DNA from 4 places in the Leclercia sp. CFBP8987 genome. Region 2 is predicted to be linked to each of the others. Evidence: predicted binding sites of a transcription regulator. Region 2 holds the regulator's gene; each other region holds the start of a gene.
The links. Region 2 encodes PhoB, which activates phosphate uptake and scavenging genes when phosphate is short. Its sites were predicted from a motif close to CTGTCATAAAACTGNCNNAT; they were not measured.

Region 1 (5,291 bases), 2.3 Mb from region 2:
GGTACGGAAGGGGGCAGCGTTGGCAGCAGACCGAGCGTGCAGGGCAGACGATCCGAGAGCCAGCGCCAGAGGCGGTTGTCGCGTAAGCCAAAGCAGGCGGGCATCAACAGCGCGTCACAGCTTTCGCCGAGCGGCCTGAGCGCGTCATACAGCAGCGGCCATTTATCTTCGTTATCAAGAAAGCGGGCGATATTCACCGCGCGAAACTCACTCGGGTTGTCTCGCAGGACATCCAGCTCGGGCAGCTCTATCTCTGCCGTTTCGGCATTAACCCCCTGACGGCAAAGTGACGCCGCCGCGAGATGGGGCTGAAAATCCAGAAAACCGCTGATACCCACGACCCGCACACGCGCGGCATTAAACGGGGCAACGGGTACCTCCTCCGGACTGAGCCAGGCGGAGCGCAGGGTGCCGAGCGGCGTGACGCGCTGATGATTTTGCCTGGCGCTCCCCTTCAGGCGTGCCCCGCAGTCCGCCAGTAGCGCTTCGGCTTCCAGCGCAAAGCGGTCAATATGCTGCGCGCCAGTCAGGTGATAGGGGTGCTCTGGCGGCAGTTGATCGCGGTACGCTTCGTCTATCAGATCCAGAGAGCCCGACGAGAAGTGCAGGGCGCTCTGGCCCCGGGTGATAATGGCGCAACGCAGCCCCTGCCTCGTCAGTTTGATGCCACAGAGCAGGCCCGCCAACCCGCCGCCGACAATCACGGTATCAAATTTCATCCTGTTGCTCCTTTTCAAGACCGCAAAGCCCCTGGTAGACCCAGCGGGTAAACTCGCTTTCACGCAGGGCATCACCCCAGGCGACAGGCTGAATGCCCTTCCAGCGCTCGTTTAAAAATGCGCTAAGCTGATCGAGCGACTGGGTGGCGGTAGTGGTATGAAAACGTTGCAATAGCCCGGCGGCACGACAGGCGCAGAGCTCTCCCTGGCAGGTCCCCATTCCGACGCGGGTGCGGCGGCGGAGGTCGAGCAGGCTATTGACCGTCAGGTTCTCCACCGCGTATTGCACTTCCCCGGCGGTAACGGCTTCACACTCGCATACCAGGCTGCGGCTCAGCCGCCCTTCGCCCAGCCAGACCGGCGTCCTGTCGCCATGGCGATAGATGGCCGAACCACGCAGAGGGGCAGGGAGGGAGATGATTTTTTGTAGCGTCTTCTCAGTGGACTGCCGCGATCCGGGCAGAGGCTGTTCTGCCGTCACGCACGATTGGGTATTGCCCAGTTTGCGGCAGACGGCATCGGTTGCCCACTCGGCCATCAGACGGTAGGTCATCAGCTTGCCACCGGTGATAGTGATAAACCCATCCAGACCGTCACGCGCGGCATGGTCGAGCAGCACAATGCCACGGCTGACGTTACGTCCGCTCGGGTCGTTGTCGCTGGCGACCAGCGGACGTACGCCCGCGTAGGCGCGCAGAATACGCGTCTGCGCCATCACCGGGGCCAGTTTTTCCCCTTCGCGTAGCAGGATGTCGACCTCTTCGGCGGTCACGCGGTTGTAATCAATCTCGCTGTAGTCCACGTGGGTTGAGGTTGTACCTATTAACGAAATGGTATCGCCCGGGACGAGGATATCGGCGTCAGAGGGTATGCGGCAGCGGTTGATCACGTGGTTATTGATGCGATGGTCGAGGATCAGCAGCGAGCCTTTCGCCGGGAACATGCGCACCGACAGGTCGGCGTATTCCGCAATGCGCTGCCCCCAGATCCCCGCCGCGTTGACCACGACGGCGGCATACAGCTCGCCGTGTTCGTTGTATTGCGTGTTAAACACCCGCACGCCGCAGATGCGATTACCTTCCCGGATAAGCCCGGTCACGTCGTGCCCGGTGAGGATACGCGCGCCATGCTCGCGGGCGTCCAGCATATTGGCGGCGGTCAGGCGGAACGGATCGACGGTGCCGTCAGGGACTTTCACCGCGCCGATAAGCGCCGGGTTAACCGAAGGTTCCAGCCGCCGCGCCAGCGCCGGGTCCATAGCCTCAGCCTGAATGCCAGCTGCATGACAGGCGGTGATAAAGGTGTCCTGAAAGGCGAGATCATCCTCGGGAAGGGTGATAAAAAGGCCGTCGGTCGGTTCAATACAGTGGCGGGCTATACGCCTGAGGATCTGGTTTTCAGCAATACATTCGCGCGCGGATTCAGCGTCGGTGACCGCATACCGCGCGCCGCTGTGCAGCAGGCCGTGGTTACGCCCGGTTGCGCCTGTCGCAATATCATGGCGCTCCAGAAGCGTGACGCTTAAGCCGCGAAGGGCGCAATCGCGTGCGATCCCAGCGCCGGTAGCGCCACCACCAATGATTATCACATCGCTGAACCGAGGATCGTGAATGGTCATTGTCATCCCTCTGTGTTCGTTTTTTTATCATTTAGCCACACTAAAACTGTGGTTTGTTTGATTTCGAGCACAAACGAGCGATATTCGAAAGTGAAACGTGATTTCATGAGCTTTTTTGCGCATTCTGTCATATTTCTGTAACAATCTGTGCGTTGATTCACAGTAACAATCACTGAGATTTCTTAACATCGCGGCCTCGCTGGAGTCGGGGGCAGTTAAGCCCCTGTAAATTCAATACCTGGCCACGGAGGCTGTTATGCTCAGTATCTTCAAACCTGCGCCGCATCGGGCGCGTCTGCCAGAGGCAGAAATTGATCCGCTATACCGCCGTCTGCGTTGGCAAATCTTCCTGGGGATCTTCTTCGGGTACGCGGCGTATTATCTTGTGCGTAAAAACTTTGCGCTCGCCATGCCGTATCTGGTGGAGCAGGGCTTTTCGCGTGGCGATCTGGGGTTCGCGCTGTCGGGGATCTCTATCGCCTACGGTTTTTCCAAATTCATTATGGGTTCAGTGTCCGATCGCTCGAATCCGCGCGTTTTCCTGCCTGCCGGTCTGATCCTGGCGGCAGCGGTCATGCTGTTTATGGGCTTTGTGCCGTGGGCAACCTCCAGTATTGCCGTCATGTTCGTCCTGCTGTTCCTTTGCGGCTGGTTCCAGGGGATGGGATGGCCGCCATGCGGACGTACCATGGTGCACTGGTGGTCGCAGAAAGAGCGTGGCGGTATCGTGTCGGTGTGGAACTGCGCGCATAACGTAGGGGGCGGTCTTCCGCCTCTGCTGTTCCTGCTGGGGATGGCCTGGTTCAACGACTGGCACGCTGCCCTTTATATGCCAGCCTTTGGCGCCATTGTGGTGGCGATTATTGCCTTTGCGCTGATGCGCGATACGCCGCAATCCTGCGGCCTGCCGCCGATTGAAGAGTACAAAAATGACTATCCGGATGATTACAGTGAGAAGCATGAAGAAGAGCTGACGGCAAAACAGATCTTCATGAAGTACGTGCTGCCCAACAAACTGCTGTGGTATATCGCGGTGGCGAACGTGTTCGTTTATCTGCTGCGCTACGGCATTCTGGACTGGTCCCCGACATACCTGAAAGAGGTGAAGCACTTCGCGCTGGATAAATCCTCCTGGGCCTACTTCCTGTATGAATACGCCGGGATCCCGGGCACGCTGATTTGCGGCTGGATGTCGGACAAGGTGTTTAAAGGTAACCGCGGTGCGACGGGCGTCTTCTTTATGACCCTGGTGACCATCGCCACCGTCGTGTACTGGCTCAACCCGCCGGGCAACCCGGGTGTGGATATGGCCTGCATGATCGTCATCGGCTTCCTGATTTATGGTCCGGTTATGCTGATCGGTCTGCATGCCCTGGAGCTGGCCCCGAAAAAAGCGGCAGGCACGGCGGCAGGCTTTACCGGTCTGTTCGGCTATCTGGGTGGGTCGGTCGCGGCGAGCGCCATCGTGGGCTATACCGTTGACTTCTTCGGCTGGGACGGCGGCTTTATGGTGATGATCGGCGGTAGCGTACTGGCGGTACTGCTGCTGATTGTCGTGATGATCGGTGAGAAACGTCATCACGCGGAAGTGCTGGCACGTCGTCAATAAGGAACATTGCCATGAAATTATCTCACTTAACAACCGGATTGCTGCTGGCGGGCCTGATGACAGGGTCCGCCCTGGCGGCGGAAAAAATCGTTATCGCCCATCGCGGCGCCAGCGGCTATCTGCCGGAGCATACGCTGCCAGCGAAAGCGATGGCCTATGCACAGGGCGCGGATTATCTGGAGCAGGATCTGGTGATGACGAAGGACGACCAGCTGGTCGTCCTGCATGACCACTATCTTGATCGCGTGACGGACGTGGCGGAGCGTTTCCCGGACCGTGCGCGCCAGGATGGCCGGTTCTACGCCATTGATTTTACCCTGGCGGAGATCCGTTCCCTGAAGTTTACCGAAGGTTTCGAGATTGAAAATGGCAAGAAGGTGCAGGTTTATCCGGGACGTTTCCCGATGGGCAAATCTGACTTCCGCATCCATACCTTCCAGGAAGAGATTGAGTTTGTTCAGGGGCTGAACCACTCAACCGGTAAAAATATCGGTATCTATCCGGAAATCAAAGCGCCGTGGTTCCACCACCAGGAAGGGAAAGACATTGCCGCGAAAACGCTGGAGGTGCTGAAACACTATGGCTACACCAGCAAGAAGGACAAAGTGTATCTGCAGTGTTTTGACGCCGCTGAGCTGAAGCGCATCAAAACCGAGCTGGAGCCGAAGTTGGGGATGGATCTCAATCTGGTGCAGCTGATTGCTTACACCGACTGGAATGAAACCCAGGAGAAGCAGTCGGACGGGACGTGGGTGAACTACAGTTACGACTGGATGTTTACACCGGGTGCGATGAAGCAGATTGCGCAGTACGCCGACGGCATCGGCCCGGATTACCACATGCTGGTGGCAGAGGGTTCCACGCCGGGCCACGTGAAGTTGACGACGATGGTGAAAGAGGCGCATGCCAGCAAGATGCAGGTCCATCCTTATACGGTGCGCGCGGACCAGCTGCCGGAATATGCGACGGATGTGAATCAGCTTTATGAGGTGTTGTACAACCAGGCGGGTGTGGACGGATTGTTTACAGATTTCCCGGATAAAGCGGTGACGTTCTTAAAATAAAAAAAGGGCCGGAAGGCCCTTTTTTACATCTCGATCTCAATATCGCCTTTTGCCCTACAGCAGCAGGGCAAAATTTCCCCTTCGTTGATGAAGGCCAGCGGCTCGGTGATCCAGTCAACCTGACCGGTCACCAGGCGGCAGCGGCAGGAGCCGCAGTAGCCTTCACGGCACTGGTATTCAACTGCAATCCGGTGGGATTCCAGCGCAATAAGCAGGGAAGGGTGTTCATCCTGGCACAGGAGTTCTGTGCCAGTCAGGCGAAGCGTCACGCGGCTCATCAG
Region 2 (5,291 bases):
TAGCGGGCGTGGAGAGTGGTCAGACGCTGGCGCGCCGCGCGGGCCTGAGTTTGCTGCGCCATTTCGGCGGCAGCTTGTTCTGCCGTAAGCGTCAGGGTGTTTTCCGGCAGGCCCGCCAGCTTCTGGCGTAATTCCGCGATACGCCGGGTCAACGTCGCGAGCTGCGTTTTATCCCGGTTTAGCTGGGTGAAGTGCGCCCGCCAGCCCGCCATCTCCTGACCCCAGTGGCGGAAGCGGTCGTGGTCGGCCAGCCATTGCGTCAGGGTGGTGAATTCGGTCTGCAATTGATCCTGTACGCGCAGCGCTCCGTTGCGGATCCGCGCGCGCAGCGCCTCGCTGGACTGTAAGCGAGTATTCACATCCAGCATCTGCTGTTCCGTTTGCGCCAGGCGGGCGATCTGCTCCTGCTGCCGATCCCACTGCGGGCGCAGCAGGGCGGCGGGCTGAGCCAGATGCAGCTTTTCCAGCTCGGGAGTGGCGTCGGTCAGGGCCTGCTGCGCCTGCTGCCGGGCGGCCATCGATCGCTGCTGCTCGCGCAGCAGCTCATCGTGGCGGGTCAGCCAGTTAAACGCTTTCTGCTGGGCCTGCTGTTGGGCCAGCAGCTGTTGTTCTTCGTCAGTATGTACCTGCAAACCTTGCTGGAGCTGCTGCTGTTGCTCGTCGCTGAGTAACACCACCCCGGCGGCCTGGGCTTCACGCCTCTCCAGCTCGCTGCGCGCCGCTTTATGTTTTTCAAATACCATCGCCGAGATCTGGCCGTAAATTTCGGTCCCGGTTAGCTCCTCCAGCAGTTCGGCGCGCTCTTTCGGCCGGGCGTTGAGGAAGGCGGCAAATTGCCCCTGGGAGAGCAGCATCGAGCGGGTAAAGCGGTCATAGTCCAGCCCGGTCAGCGAGGCGACAAGCTCCAGTTTATCCTTCACTTTATCCGCGAGGATTTTGCCGTCTTCACACTGGGCCAGTTCCACGCGCGGCACCTGCAGGTTGCCGTCCGGCTGATTGCGCGCCCGGTTCTGGCTCCAGAAGGCGCGGTAGGCGACGCCTTTCACCTCAAACTCCACCTCCGCCAGACACTCAGCGGTGTCGCGGGTCATCAGATCGTTCTGCGATTGCGAGACGGTGTTGAGGCGTGGCGTCTCGTGGTACAGCGCCAGGCAGATGGCATCCAGCAGGGTGGTTTTCCCGGCGCCGGTGGGGCCGGTGATGGCAAACAGGCCGTTGCTAAGAAAAGGCTCGGCGGTAAAGTCGATTTTCCATTCGCCCTTGAGCGAGTTGAGGTTTTTCAGACGCAGGCTGAGAATTTTCATGCGTTATCCTCCTCGTTATCGAGAGCGTGCAGGGCATGGCTGAACAGCTCGTTTAACCGGGCCCGCCGGGCGTCATCGAGGGTCTCCTGCGCCAGGCGGCGCTCAAACACCTCCTCCACCCGCAGCTCGCTGAGGGTTTCACGCAGGCTGTTGGCGAGGAGCTTCTCACGCAGCTCGCGACTGCGCCGCACCAGCAGCACCTCTACCGGCAGATCTTCCGTCAGGTGCTGAATCTTACGCTGCATGTCGTGCAGGTACTCTTCGGTGGCAATTTCGATATCCAGCCAGACGGGAGGCGTCTGCGCCACGCCGCGCCACTGCTCAAGCTGGGCGGCGATGGCCGCCAGATCGCCCTTCAGCACCGCCAGCGGTTGGGTGATGGGCACCTCCAGGGCGTCGACGGCGCTGAGCTTACCCTGGTCAAAACTCACCAGATGCACGCTTTTGCTTTTGCCGGTTTCATCAAAGCTGAGGGGGATAGGGGAGCCGCAGTAGCGAATGTGATCGCAGCCGCCAATCTTCTGGGCGCGGTGAATATGGCCCAGCGCAATATAGTCCGCCGCCGGGAAATGCTGTGCCGGGAAGGCGTCCAGCGTCCCGATGTAGATGTCACGTACCGCGTCACTTTTACTGGCCCCGACGGTGGTGAGATGCCCGGTGGCGATAATCGGCAGGACGCTGTCGCCGCGAAGCTGGCAGGCGGCGGTATATTGATCGGCATAATAGTGGGTGATGGCCTCTAACAGCTGCTGCTGTTTCTCGATCCCCGAGAGGCCTGCCTGGCTTTTCATCACGTCGCGAGGGCGCAAGAACGGGATCGGGCACAGCACCGCCCCGGGCGTCCCGTCGCGTTTGCGCAGGATCTGCGGCCCGTGACCGGCGCTGGCGACCACGGTGGTATTAAGAAAGGCCAGAATTTCACGGGATTCATTCAGCGTGGCCACGGAATCATGATTGCCCGCAACAATCACCAGATGACAGCCGGTCTTCTGCAGGTTGACCACGAAACGGTTATACAGCTCTCGCGCATAGCTTGGCGGCGATCCGGTGTCGAAGATGTCCCCGGCCACGAGGATGGCGTCCACCTGGTGGGATTCTGCCATCTCAAGCAGCCAGGTGAGGAAGGCTTCATGTTCGGCGGCGCGGCTTTTACTGTAAAAGTTTTGTCCCAGATGCCAGTCCGAGGTGTGAAGTATGCGCATAACAGATCCGTGGCAAAAAAAAGTAAGCGGGATTATAAACATTCAGGGGAAGGAAGATAACCGCTACAATCAGGGCAGCCAGAAAACAACGGCTTGCCTTTATTGGTGGGCAGGTTTTTCATAAATCTGTCATAAATCTGACGCATAATGACGCCGTATTACAAACATGTAACCTAAATAAGACAGGGCTAAGTATGGCGAGACGTATTCTGGTCGTAGAAGATGAAGCACCCATTCGTGAAATGGTCTGCTTTGTGCTCGAACAAAATGGCTTTCAACCGGTAGAAGCCGAAGATTACGACAGCGCGGTGAATCAGCTCAACGAACCCTGGCCCGATCTGATCCTGCTCGACTGGATGTTGCCCGGCGGCTCAGGTCTGCAATTCATCAAACATATCAAACGTGAAGCCTTAACCCGCGATATCCCGGTGATGATGTTGACCGCGCGCGGCGAAGAGGAAGATCGTGTTCGCGGCCTTGAGACCGGCGCGGATGACTACATCACCAAACCTTTCTCTCCGAAAGAGCTGGTGGCGCGTATCAAGGCCGTGATGCGTCGTATTTCACCGATGGCGGTGGAAGAGGTGATTGAGATGCAGGGCCTGAGCCTGGACCCCACCTCGCACCGCGTCATGACTGGTGAAAATCCCCTCGATATGGGGCCTACCGAATTCAAACTGCTGCACTTCTTCATGACTCATCCGGAGCGCGTCTACAGCCGCGAGCAGTTGCTCAATAATGTCTGGGGCACTAACGTGTACGTTGAAGACCGGACGGTGGATGTACATATTCGTCGTCTGCGTAAGGCCCTGGAAACCAGCGGTCACGATCGCATGGTACAGACCGTCCGCGGCACGGGTTATCGTTTCTCAACCCGTTTCTGAACAATGACAGGAGTGTGACGCGTGCTGGAACGTCTGTCATGGAAAAGGCTCTGCTTTGAACTGATTCTTTGCTGTATCCCGGCCCTGATCCTCGGGGCCATTTTCGGTTATCTACCCTGGTTTTTGCTGGCGGCAGTCACGGGACTGCTGGTCTGGCACTTCTGGAATCTGCTCCGCCTGTCATGGTGGCTGTGGGTGGACAGAAGCATGACCCCTCCGCCGGGAAGCGGCAGTTGGGAACCGCTGCTGTATGGCCTGCACCAGATGCAGATGCGTAATAAAAAACGCCGACGCGAGCTGGGCAGCCTGATCAAACGCTTTCGCAGCGGTGCGGAATCCCTGCCGGATGCGGTGGTGCTCACCACCGAAGAGGGGGCGATGTTCTGGTGTAACGGACTGGCGCAACAGCTGCTGGGCCTGCGCTGGCCGGACGATAATGGACAGAACATCCTCAACCTGCTGCGTTATCCTGAGTTTGCGCAGTACCTGAAAAAACGCGATTTCACCCGCCCGCACAATCTGGTGCTGAACACCGGTCGCCATCTGGAGATCCGCGTGATGCCCTACAGCGACAAACAGTGGCTGATGGTGGCGCGCGATGTGACCCAGATGCACCAGCTGGAAGGGGCGCGGCGCAACTTCTTCGCCAACGTCAGCCATGAATTACGCACGCCGCTGACGGTGTTGCAGGGCTATCTGGAGATGATGCAGGAGCAGACCCTGGAGGGCGCGCCGCGGGAAAAAGCGTTGCAGACCATGCGCGAGCAGACGCAACGGATGGAAGGGCTGGTGAAACAGCTCCTGACCCTCTCCCGTATTGAGGCCGCGCCAACCTTAGCGCTCAACGAAACCATCGATGTGCCGATGATGCTGCGGATGTTAGAGCGTGAGGCGCAAACCTTAAGCCAGCAGCAGCACCAGATCACCTTCGAAGTGGATACCAGTCTGAAAGTGCGCGGCAGTAACGATGAGCTGCGCAGCGCCATCTCCAACCTGGTCTATAACGCGGTGAATCATACCCCGGCGGGGACCCATATCACCGTGCGCTGGCAGCATGCGCCCACGGGGGCGGAGTTCAGCGTCGAGGATGATGGCCCGGGTATCGGCCCGGAGCATATTCCCCGTCTTACCGAGCGTTTTTATCGGGTGGATAAAGCGCGTTCCCGCCAGACCGGCGGCAGTGGTCTGGGGCTGGCTATCGTCAAGCACGCCATTAATCACCACGACAGCCGTCTCGATATCGTCAGTACGCCGGGCAAAAGTACGCGTTTCAGCTTCGTGATCCCGGAACGTTTGATTGCCAGTAACAGCGCCTGACAGCCAACCTGTAATCAGATATTGCCATAGGCCAGCATATGCTGGCCTGTTTGCTTTGCAGTCAACCGAAGCGCGGATAAATTTTATACGCCTGTTGCTTTTTTGTTCGCATGATTAGCCATGGGTTTTTCTTATAATTGGTGTAATGTTTCAGGTCTGACTTTCAGGCTGGTATATTGTTCTGGTTTTGCGATCCCATATTGCCTTTAAACGTTATAAGCGTTTAAATTGCCCTCCTGATATTGTCGGACAGACTGTATTTGCGTGGTAAATCGAAAAAATATTCCTGACCACGGCAGCAGGAGAGCATTTCCCGCTGAAATTGCACATTTTTTCCGCTGTTTTGTTCCGCAAGGGATAGCGAAAAATTCAACATTTTCAACACCACATCCACAGGCAGTAAGGTTTTATGACCCATCAATTGAAATCGCGTGACATCATCGCACTGGGCTTTATGACATTTGCGCTGTTCGTTGGCGCAGGCAACATCATCTTCCCGCCTATGGTTGGCCTGCAGGCGGGTGAACACGTCTGGACCGCGGCGCTTGGCTTTCTGATCACCGCTGTGGGCCTGCCGGTTCTGA
Region 3 (5,291 bases), 1.9 Mb from region 2:
CGCGCTGCAGCGTCTGAAAACCAGCTATGAGCCGCAGGAGGCTTCCAGCATGATGGCGTTCTGCATCAACGGTAAATCGAAATCGCTGAGCGAACTGTTCATGTCTCACCCACCGCTGGACAAGCGTATCGAAGCGCTGCGTAGCGGCGATTACCTGAAGTAACGGCTTCGGCCACGAATAAAAAAGCGCGTCTTCGGACGCGCTTTTTTTTATGCCTGCGAACCTGGCTGCGTCACCCGCAATCCGCTGATGATGGCCGCGACGGTAGCCAGCGTGCCGGCGGTCAGCAGCGCCAGGTGCGTGCCGCTTTGCCCGGCCAGATTAAACATTAAGGCTACCAGCGCCGCACCGGTACTTTGACCCAGCAGGCGCGCAGTGCCCAGCATTCCGCTGGCCCCGCCGCTGCGATGACGGGGGGCGGCGGTAATAATGGTATGGTTGTTCGGCGACTGGAACAGACCAAAACCCGCCCCGCACAGCATCATCCGCCAGATGATATCCAGATCCTGTGGTGCCGCGGGCAGCAGGGCGAGAGCAAAAAGCCCGGTTGCCATTATCACCATCCCCAGCGCGCCCAGTAATCCCGCATGCACACGCTCAATCAGATAGCCTGCCAATGGGGCCATCACCATGGTGGCCAGCGGCCAGGGGGTTAACAGCAGGCCGGTTTCCACTTCCGAGCGGCCAATCACGCTCTGCAGAAAGAAGGGCAGAGAGACCATGGCCAGCATCTGCGCGCAGAAGGAGCAGATTGAGGTGCCGATGGAGAGGGAGAAGAGCGGGATCCGCAGCAGATCCACTGGCAGCAACGGCACCGGCAGGGCCAGCTGCCGGCGCACAAAGAAGAAACCAACCACCAGCAGCGCCACCACCTCGCCAGCGATCAACCTCAGGGATTGCCCCTGGGCGAAACCGCTCAAGGCGGTGATCAGCAGGCCAAAGGTAAGGGCGTTCATTATCGCGCTCGGCAGGTCGAATTTAGGCATGCTGCTTTTTGGGCCGTTGGCGGGTAAATAGCGCAGGGCGAACAGCAGGGCCACGATCCCCAGCGGGACGTTGATTAAGAACAGCCACTGCCAGGAGGCCACCGAGAGGATCGCCGCGGCAATGGTCGGGCCCGCCGCCGAGGAGACGGCGACAATAAAGGAGTTGATCCCCATTCCCCGGCCCAGATGTCGCTGCGGGTAGATAAGCCGAATCAGCGCGGTATTAACGCTCATCAGCGCCGCGCCGCCAAATCCCTGAGCGATGCGCGCCAGGGTCAGGGTGTGTAATGTGTCCGAAAGGGCGCAAAACAGGGAGGTCAGGGTAAAGACCGCCAGCCCGCACTGATAAACCCGGCGGTAGCCAAACATGTCCCCCAGAAACGAGAACGACAGCAGGGAGATGACAATCGCTATCTGGTAGGCGTTAACGATCCAGATTGAACTGGCAGGGGAGGCATTCAGGTCGCTGGCGATAGTCGGCAGAGCGACGTTGGCAATGGCACCATCCAGTACGGCCATTGAAATACCGATGATAATGGTCGCAATGGCACCATAGCGCTGCGGTAACGGCAGGCCATCTGTGAGGGTTTTTATCATGAGAATGAATGAGCAATAGGGGTTATTATTAACAGGGTAACGATATTATCACTGTTATTTCGGTTATATGTCGCAGATTTGTAACCAGGTTCGCCAGGATTGATTGCAGCAATGCGGCGGCGAATTTATAATAAAAACCGGTTCTGAATTTTATAAAACACTTGCGTTGAGGTGATTAATGGCAATCGCGGATTTGGATAAACAGCCAGATTCTGTTTCTTCTGTGTTAAAGGTGTTCGGCATCTTGCAGGCGCTTGGCGAAGAGCGCGAAATTGGTATTACTGAGCTGTCCCAGCGTGTGATGATGTCAAAAAGCACCGTTTACCGCTTTTTGCAGACCATGAAATCACTGGGTTATGTTGCACAGGAAGGCGAGTCTGAAAAATACTCCCTGACCCTGAAGCTTTTTGAACTGGGCGCACGCGCGCTGCAGAACGTCGATCTGATCCGTAGCGCTGATATTCAGATGCGCGAACTCTCTCGTCTGACGAAAGAGACGGTGCACCTCGGTGCGCTGGATGAAGACAGCATTGTTTACATCCATAAGATCGACTCCATGTATAACCTGCGCATGTATTCACGCATTGGTCGCCGCAACCCGCTGTACAGTACCGCTATCGGTAAAGTCCTGCTGGCCTGGCGCGACCGTGAAGAAGTGAAGCAGATCCTCGAGAACGTCGAGTATAAACGCAGCACCGAACGCACCATTACCACCACCGACGAGCTGTTAGCGGTGCTGGATAAAGTGCGTGAGCAGGGTTATGGCGAAGATAACCAGGAGCAGGAAGAAGGCTTGCGCTGCATCGGCGTACCGGTATTCGACCGCTTCGGTGTGGTGATCGCTGGCCTGAGTATCTCCTTCCCGACGCTGCGTTTCTCTGAAGAGCATCTGCACGAATATGTGGAAATGCTGCACACGGCGGCGCGGAAGATTTCTGAGCAGATGGGTTACAACGACTATCCGTTCTGAGTTGTTCCTGCATAAAAAAACGCTGCCATCTGGCAGCGTTTTTTATGCTTTGCGTTAGCCGTTATCGACCACTATTTCGCTCTTTCGCAGCAGCGGGCAGCGGGAGAGACCGATGATGCCGCTATCAGAGTGGATATACTGCGCGGTGCTGAACCCGCGCGCGGTGAGGTACTGGCATTGAATCCCCAGCCCGGCAGCATTCTCTTTACTGCCCGTCAGCACGCCGTAGCCTGCGAGCAGTAAACCTGTCCAGATCAATGCTATAACAATCAGTGTGCGAATAAAAAAGCGCATTATTGCCTCATTTTTTTAATGACTGCCGCCCAGCCTAACCCATACATTCACGTTAACAAGTCTATGATTCCGAAAGGCTCGTCTTCACGTTACAGTTAGGCATGGTTTAAGTTGTGCATGATAACCTGGCATCAGGCAGTTATGGGACGGAGAGTGGAGTGAAAAAAATACGCTGGGTGATTCTGGTGCTGGTATTGGTGGCCTGTGTGTTGCTCTGGACGCAGACCATCAACGTGATGTGTGACCAGGATGTACAGTTCTTTAGCGGTATTTGTTCTATCAATAAGTTTATCCCCTGGTAACAGGCATTTTTATCGCAAATGATTTCCTTCCTTAACGCGAGTGGTAATATGAGCGTTTTTATTGGGGGGTGAAATGGGTGAGTTAGTGAATTCCGGGATGCTTAATGTGGTATCTCTGGCGATCTCGGTGGTATTGCTGGTAGTGGGGCTGGTGGTGTGGTTTTTCGTCAACCGTGCAAGCTCCCGTACCAATGAGCAAATTGAACTGCTGGAAACATTAGTCGATTTGCAGAAACGACAGAACGCGCTGCTGCGCCGCCTGTGCGAAGCCAATGAACCGGAAGAGAAAGAAGCACCAAAAGCGGCAGAAGAGACGGCTAACAGCCAGGACGATGACTTTATTCGTCTGGTAGCTGAACGCTAACCAGTCAGGGGAGGTGAGTATGGCCTGGAGCAATCCCTGGTATAACGCCTCCCTCGCGCATCATACCCCGCAGGGTTTTCGCAATACTGATGGATCTGAGCACCAGCCCGGCGATGTCGAACGCTGGCAGAAAGAACGCAAAGCCGCCGGCCTGCCGAAACCGCCCGAACAGGGCTACGATCGGTTTATCCGCCAGTGGTGGCAACCTGTCACTCTGAATACCCATGAAGAAGACGGCGTCTGGTGGTTGGGTCATGCCAGCCTGCTGCTGCGCCTGAACGGGAAGTACATTCTCACCGATCCGGTTTTTTCCCGTCGCGCCTCCCCGGTCTCCTTTGCCGGACCTGTCAGAAAAACGCCGTCGGTGATGAGCGTCAAGGTACTCCCGCCGCTCGATGCATTGGTCATCTCCCATAATCATTTTGATCACCTGGACTCGGCCACGATCCGCCAGCTTCTGCGACGTTTTCCGCAGCTCACCTTTTTTGTGCCATTGGGCCTGGGGGAGTGGTGCCGTCGGCGCGGGGCCAGGCAGGTCGTCGAGCTGGACTGGTGGCAAAGCTACGTCTTTGAGGGGATGGTGTTCACCGCTGTCCCGGCACAGCACTGGAGTATGCGCACCCTGTGGGATCGCAACCGCTCGCTATGGTGTGGCTGGGTCTTTGAGGGGCAAAACCAGCGTTTCTGGTTCAGCGGCGATACCGGCTACACCCCGGAGCTGCTGACCATACCGCAACGGCTGGGAAAACTGGATACCATTGCGATACCCATTGGCGCATATGCACCACGCTGGTTCATGGCGGTTCATCATATGGATCCACAGTCGGCGGTGGCGCTCTGGCAAAAGCTGGGCATGCCGAAGGCGATCCCGATCCACTGGGGCGTATTTGAGCTGACAGACGAATCGCTGGATGAACCGGTCAGAGAGCTCTCTCAGGCCCTGAGGGATTTATCGCTGCCGGACGATAACTTTCAGCCCTTGCGAATTGGTCAATATTTATCCATATAAACTATTATGTGTTCGGTTAGTACATATTCCGTATTAAACCGACGCGGATCATATTTTATTTTAATCGAAACGTTTTGATTGCCTTTTTTTGAAGCAGGTTCATAAAAATATCATTATTTTGGTGCATAGCGACAATCAACGTTGCGGTGTATATAAGTTAAACAAGCGAAGCGCTCGATGCTGTTTTTTTCACGTAAACAAATGCCTGCCGTTACGATTAAATGAGCATAACTTCTTACCAAATGTTCTAACGTAAATAACCGCATCACGAAATCGGCCTCGCTTGCTGGACGATATGAAGTTAATGGTCTAAGGTAAAAAAGTCTTTGATAACAGCGTCTACCCTGACGGTTACTGATCGAGCAACATACGGGCTATGTATACACGTAAGTGCATTACTGTGCAGATTGTGGCAAATCAGTCCCTGAATTTGTGCGGCTGATCGAGACACGTTTAAAAATGGCTTGCCATTATTTAAGTTGTGTGTGATAACACGGTTTGGGTCAAACGAGGTACAGTTCTGTTTATGTGTGGCATTTTCAGTAAAGAAGTCCTGAGTAAACACGTTGTCGTTGAATACCGCTTCTCTGCCGAACCTTATATTAGTGCCTCATGCAGTAATGTCTCAGTTTTATCTCAGTGAATGCCCGCGGGCGAAGAAAACATTCTAAGGAATTTTGCAAATGGCAAAGATTAAAGGTCAAGTTAAGTGGTTCAACGAGTCTAAAGGTTTTGGTTTCATTACTCCTGCTGACGGCAGCAAAGATG
Region 4 (5,291 bases), 390 kb from region 2:
CGCTCTCTTATCAACTTTTTCATGGAATTATCGAACGTGACTGAACGTTATTTTGTCACCGGTACCGACACTGAAGTCGGTAAAACCGTCGCCAGTACCGCCCTGTTACAGGCCGCACGAGCGCTGGGCCGCCACACCGCTGGCTACAAACCGGTGGCCTCCGGCAGCGAGATGACTGCGCAGGGGCTGCGCAACAGCGATGCTCTGGCATTACAGCGCAACAGCAGCCTGGCGCTGAGCTACCCGGCGGTGAATCCCTATACCTTCGCCGAGCCGACGTCGCCGCATATCGTCAGCGCTGACGAGCAGCGGCCCATTGAGTTTGCCACCCTCTCGGCAGGATTGCGGGCGCTGGAGATCCAGGCTGACTGGGTGCTGGTGGAAGGGGCGGGCGGCTGGTTCACGCCGCTGTCCCAGGAGCAGACCTTCGCCGACTGGGTGATGGCCGAGCGCCTGCCGGTGATCCTGGTGGTGGGGGTGAAGTTGGGGTGTATCAACCACGCGATGCTGACCGCGCAGGCGATCCGCCAGGCGGGGCTGCATTTTGCCGGTTGGGTGGCGAACGGGGTGGTAGTGCCCGGCAAACGCCATGCCGAATACATGGCGACGCTCAGACGCGTGCTCTCCGCGCCGCTGCTGGGGGAGATCCCCTGGCTGGGCGAGCAGGCCGACACCTCAGCCGTCGGGCAATACCTCGACCTTACTGCGCTGACGCCGTCGGCCCCATCCAGTGGGCAATCAGCGGGTCATCCAGCTCGCTGACCCGGCCCTGCGCCACGTTTCGCCCCCGGTAAAGCAGGCAAAAGCGATCCGCCACTCGCCGGATCAGGGAGAGGTGCTGCTCGGCCAGCAGCACCGATAGCCCGAGCTCCCGGTTGAACCTCAGCAGCAGCTGCGCCAGCTTGACGGTAAACAGCTGCCCGGTGCCGCGGCTGGGCTCGTCGAGGATCAGCAGGCGAGGGCGGGTCACCAGCGCATTCGCCAGCGCCAGCTGATACTGCTGGTCGTCGTTCAGGCCGGAGGCCCGCAGCTGGCGCAGCGGGTATAGCTCCGGGAAAAACTCAAAAACGTCGCGGCTCAGCGACCCGCCCGCGATGCCTTTCGCCATCTGCGCGATATGCAGATTCTCCTCCACCGTCAGTTGCGAAAAGATCCGCCTGTCCTGCGGCACAACGCTAATTTCCGTCCCGGCCTGGTGTACTGCACCGGGAGCCTCGTGCCAGACCATGGTACCGCTGGCGATAGGCAGCAGGCCGGCAATACAGCTCACGAGGGTGGTTTTCCCCATCCCGGGTAGCCCGACGACGCCGGTGCAGACGCCAGGAGGGAGATCGAGGTCAACATTCCACAGGGTGTGGCGATCCCCGTAATACTGATTTACGGCGCGCAGGCTTAACATGGTAATGCTCCTTTTCAGGTAACGGCGACCTTGATACTCTGCAAGACTCTTGCCACTGCCCGGGAAACGGCGATTAAAGCTCCTTTTTTAAGAATTGGCTCAAAAATCAGCACGACGAGGCCCGAACCCTGCACCGCGTCGGGGCCCTGAATGAGGTTGCTGGTGCAGGTGCTATTTTGGTTAAAATGTGAGTAGTGCCTCACCAATTCTTTCGCTGTTTTTTGTCATAAGATCGCCATAATTGGGTGATAAAAATTTTTTACCGCCCCGCTGTGGGTAAAAACCGGGAACGGGCCGAGTCACGTTCCGTATGGGCTGGAGGCAGTTATCCACTATTCCTGTGGATAACCATGTGCATTAGAGTTAGAAAACACAGGGTAAGCGAGAGAATACGCGGCCTGCGCCTGAATTGCTGCGAAACGCGTCTTTTTGAAAACTTTAATGCAGATCAACGCTTTAAATAAAAGCAATCATTGTCATCAAAGTGTCAATTTGATCGGCTACTGTCCGGCGGCTCGCCTTGACAAATGTTAAAAAACAAAAAATTCTGGGGATAACCGACCCCTGTTGGAATTTTATCCCGTTACAGCCGAAATTTTACGCAGCTTCGCTTGATTCCTGCTGGTGGTGGCACAAAATGGCGCGGATGCTACTGGGTTTATATCCAGTATAAATTACTGGCAAAAATAGCCATGAGGAGTAAAATTACACACCTGCCGTATTAACCATCATCAGGTCGCCGTTCATGAGTAAACCGTTCAAACTGAATTCCGCTTTCCGTCCTTCCGGCGATCAGCCTGAAGCGATTCGCCGTCTGAAAGAGGGGCTGGAGGATGGGCTTGCACACCAGACGCTGCTGGGGGTGACGGGTTCGGGTAAAACCTTTACCGTCGCCAACGTGATCGCCGATCTGCAACGGCCGACGATGGTGCTGGCGCCTAATAAAACCCTGGCCGCGCAGCTGTACGGCGAGATGAAAGAGTTCTTCCCCGATAACGCGGTGGAGTACTTCGTCTCGTACTACGACTACTACCAGCCGGAAGCCTACGTCCCGAGCTCTGATACGTTTATCGAAAAAGATGCCTCGGTGAACGAGCATATCGAGCAGATGCGTCTCTCCGCGACCAAAGCCCTGCTCGAGCGTCGTGACGTGGTGGTGGTGGCTTCGGTGTCCGCCATTTACGGCCTCGGCGACCCCGATCTCTACCTGAAGATGATGCTGCACCTCACCCAGGGGATGATTATCGATCAGCGCGCCATCCTGCGCCGTCTGGCGGAGCTGCAGTACACCCGCAACGATCAGGCGTTCCAGCGCGGTACCTTCCGCGTTCGCGGCGAGGTTATCGACATCTTCCCGGCGGAGTCGGACGACTTCGCGCTGCGCGTGGAGCTGTTCGATGAAGAGGTGGAGCGACTGTCGCTGTTTGACCCGCTGACTGGCCACGTGGAGTCGATTATTCCGCGCTTTACCGTCTACCCGAAAACCCACTACGTCACCCCGCGCGAGCGCATCGTGCAGGCGATGGAAGACATCAAGGTTGAGCTGGCGGATCGCCGCAAAACGCTGCTGGATAATAACAAGCTGCTGGAAGAGCAGCGCATCAGCCAGCGTACCCAGTTTGATCTCGAGATGATGAACGAGCTGGGCTACTGCTCCGGGATCGAAAACTATTCGCGCTATCTCTCTGGCCGTGGGCCGGGCGAGGCGCCGCCAACCCTGTTTGACTACCTGCCGGCGGATGGCCTGCTGGTGGTGGACGAATCCCACGTCACCATTCCGCAAATTGGCGGGATGTACCGCGGCGACCGGGCGCGTAAAGAGACTCTGGTGGAGTATGGCTTCCGCCTGCCGTCAGCGCTGGATAACCGTCCGATGAAGTTTGAAGAGTTTGAGGCGCTGGCGCCGCAGACCATCTACGTTTCCGCGACGCCGGGCAACTACGAGCTGGAGAAATCGGGCGACGAAGTGGTGGATCAGGTGGTGCGTCCCACCGGCCTGCTGGATCCGATTATTGAAGTGCGTCCGGTTGGCACCCAGGTGGACGATCTGCTGTCAGAGATCCGCGCCCGGGCATCCATCAACGAGCGCGTGCTGGTCACCACCCTGACCAAACGCATGGCGGAAGATCTTACCGAATACCTCGAGGAGCACGGCGAGAAGGTGCGCTATCTGCACTCGGATATCGACACCGTGGAGCGTATGGAGATCATCCGCGACCTGCGTCTTGGCGAGTTCGACGTGCTGGTGGGGATCAACCTGCTGCGTGAAGGGCTGGATATGCCGGAAGTGTCGCTGGTGGCGATTCTGGACGCCGACAAAGAGGGCTTCCTGCGCTCCGAGCGCTCGCTGATCCAGACCATCGGTCGTGCGGCGCGTAACGTTAACGGCAAAGCGATTCTCTACGGCGACAAGATCACCCCGTCGATGGCGAAAGCGATCGGCGAAACCGAACGCCGTCGCGAGAAGCAGCAGCAGTACAACGAAGAGCACGGCATCACGCCGCAGGGGCTGAACAAGAAGGTGGTGGATATCCTTGCGCTCGGCCAGAACATCGCCAAAACCAAAGCGAAGGGCCGCGGCAAGTCACGTTCACCGGTGGAGGCCGATACCGTTGCTCTGACGCCAAAAGCGCTGCAGCAGAAAATTCACGAGCTGGAAGGGCAGATGATGCAGCATGCGCAGAACCTGGAGTTCGAAGAGGCGGCGCAGATCCGCGACCAGCTGCATCAGCTGCGGGACCTGTTTATTGCGGCGTCCTAGGTAAAAGCAAAATGGCAGCCTTCGGCTGCCATTTTTAGGGTTTGCACCTTCTCCCTGTGGGAGAAGGCCGGGATGAGGGCATCAGGCTGCGCTATCCTAACCCAACCCCTGCACCGCCTTCTCCAGCGCCACGCGGAGTAAATGCCGGTCATGGCGGTACTTAATGTCGCTCGCTTCGAGCGGCTCCTGCACTACCACCCGGCCTTCCATGCCTGATACATCAGTCCCAGGCCCGACCACCACCGCATCGATAATCTTTTTCCCGACATACTGCTCCATCAGCGCCAGCTTAGCGGACAGCGAAAGCCCGGCGGCGGCAGGGCTGAGCTCGCGACCCAGATTGCCGATGTAGACCACGGGCGCCGGTGTCCTGCGCAGCGCCTGGGCCAGCTCGTTAATCAGCAGCAGCGGCATCAGGCTGGTGTAAAAACTGCCGGGGCCGACCAGAATTAAATCCGCTTCACCAATGGCCTCCACCGCTTCACGGGTCGCCGGAACGGTGGGGTAGAGCATCAGCTCTTTCGGCGGCAGCGCCAGCTGGTCGATATTCACTTCGCCATACACTTCATGGTCGTTACTGTCGATCGCCATTAAATCGACCGGAAGTTCGGACATCGGGATCAAAAACGCATCCACTTTGAGCAGGTTGCGGATTAAATTGATCGCCTCCAGAGGCCGCACGCTAAGGTGATCCAGCGCCTTTAACATCAGGTTTCCGAGGTTATGCCCCGAAAGTTCGCCATTACCGCCAAAACGGTACTCAAACATTGCCGAAGCGACGCTGGGTTCGGCGATGAGCTGGTTTAAGCAGTTGCGCATATCCCCCCAGGCGATCCCCCCTTCGGCACGACGAATTCGCCCGGTTGAACCGCCGTTGTCGGTGGTCGTCACGATCCCGGTTAGCCGTGAACCGAGGGATGACAGCGAGGACATCACCCGGCCCAGTCCGTGGCCTCCGCCGAGAGCGACAACGCGGTCGAGATCCGCAAAAGTGCGATTGCGCATAGAAATTCCTTAGTAAGACGAACACCTTAACAGTAACTCAACTACCCCTAAATGACGATGCTCCGCCCGGGGCTAAATGACATATATCAATGCAATAATATGATAATGACGTATTCTGGGACGAAA

Region 1: a site for PhoB is predicted at 2,462-2,481, ahead of glpT (glycerol-3-phosphate transporter). Genes of this name have one in related genera too.
Region 3: a site for PhoB is predicted at 1,652-1,671, ahead of kdgR (DNA-binding transcriptional regulator KdgR). Genes of this name have one in related genera too.
Region 4: a site for PhoB is predicted at 1,873-1,892, ahead of uvrB (excinuclease ABC subunit UvrB). Genes of this name have one in related genera too.

What each region holds. Positions count from the first base shown of each region.
Region 1 covers NZ_CM188255.1:3,331,708-3,336,998, reverse strand. The annotation lists gene glpB (glycerol-3-phosphate dehydrogenase subunit GlpB) at 1-719, opposite strand, end outside; gene glpA (anaerobic glycerol-3-phosphate dehydrogenase subunit A) at 709-2,337, opposite strand; gene glpT (glycerol-3-phosphate transporter) at 2,594-3,946, shown strand; gene glpQ (glycerophosphodiester phosphodiesterase) at 3,958-5,010, shown strand; gene yfaE (class I ribonucleotide reductase maintenance protein YfaE) at 5,034-5,288, opposite strand; gene nrdB (class Ia ribonucleoside-diphosphate reductase subunit beta) at 5,288-5,291, opposite strand, start outside.
Region 2 covers NZ_CM188255.1:998,937-1,004,227, forward strand. The annotation lists gene sbcC (exonuclease subunit SbcC) at 1-1,304, opposite strand, end outside; gene sbcD (exonuclease subunit SbcD) at 1,301-2,506, opposite strand; gene phoB (phosphate response regulator transcription factor PhoB) at 2,701-3,390, shown strand; gene phoR (phosphate regulon sensor histidine kinase PhoR) at 3,412-4,707, shown strand; gene brnQ (branched-chain amino acid transporter carrier protein BrnQ) at 5,117-5,291, shown strand, end outside.
Region 3 covers NZ_CM188255.1:2,926,573-2,931,863, reverse strand. The annotation lists gene htpX (protease HtpX) at 1-163, shown strand, start outside; gene SOM40_RS14220 (MFS transporter) at 211-1,584, opposite strand; gene kdgR (DNA-binding transcriptional regulator KdgR) at 1,763-2,554, shown strand; gene SOM40_RS14210 (YobH family protein) at 2,609-2,848, opposite strand; gene mgrB (PhoP/PhoQ regulatory lipoprotein MgrB) at 3,007-3,150, shown strand; gene SOM40_RS14200 (YebO family protein) at 3,224-3,514, shown strand; gene SOM40_RS14195 (MBL fold metallo-hydrolase) at 3,534-4,523, shown strand; partial or broken gene SOM40_RS14190 (DUF2627 domain-containing protein) at 5,050-5,194, shown strand; gene cspE (transcription antiterminator/RNA stability regulator CspE) at 5,207-5,291, shown strand, end outside.
Region 4 covers NZ_CM188255.1:1,392,964-1,398,254, forward strand. The annotation lists gene bioC (malonyl-ACP O-methyltransferase BioC) at 1-44, shown strand, start outside; gene bioD (dethiobiotin synthase) at 37-762, shown strand; gene SOM40_RS06610 (ABC transporter ATP-binding protein) at 701-1,399, opposite strand; gene uvrB (excinuclease ABC subunit UvrB) at 2,145-4,160, shown strand; gene yvcK (uridine diphosphate-N-acetylglucosamine-binding protein YvcK) at 4,257-5,165, opposite strand.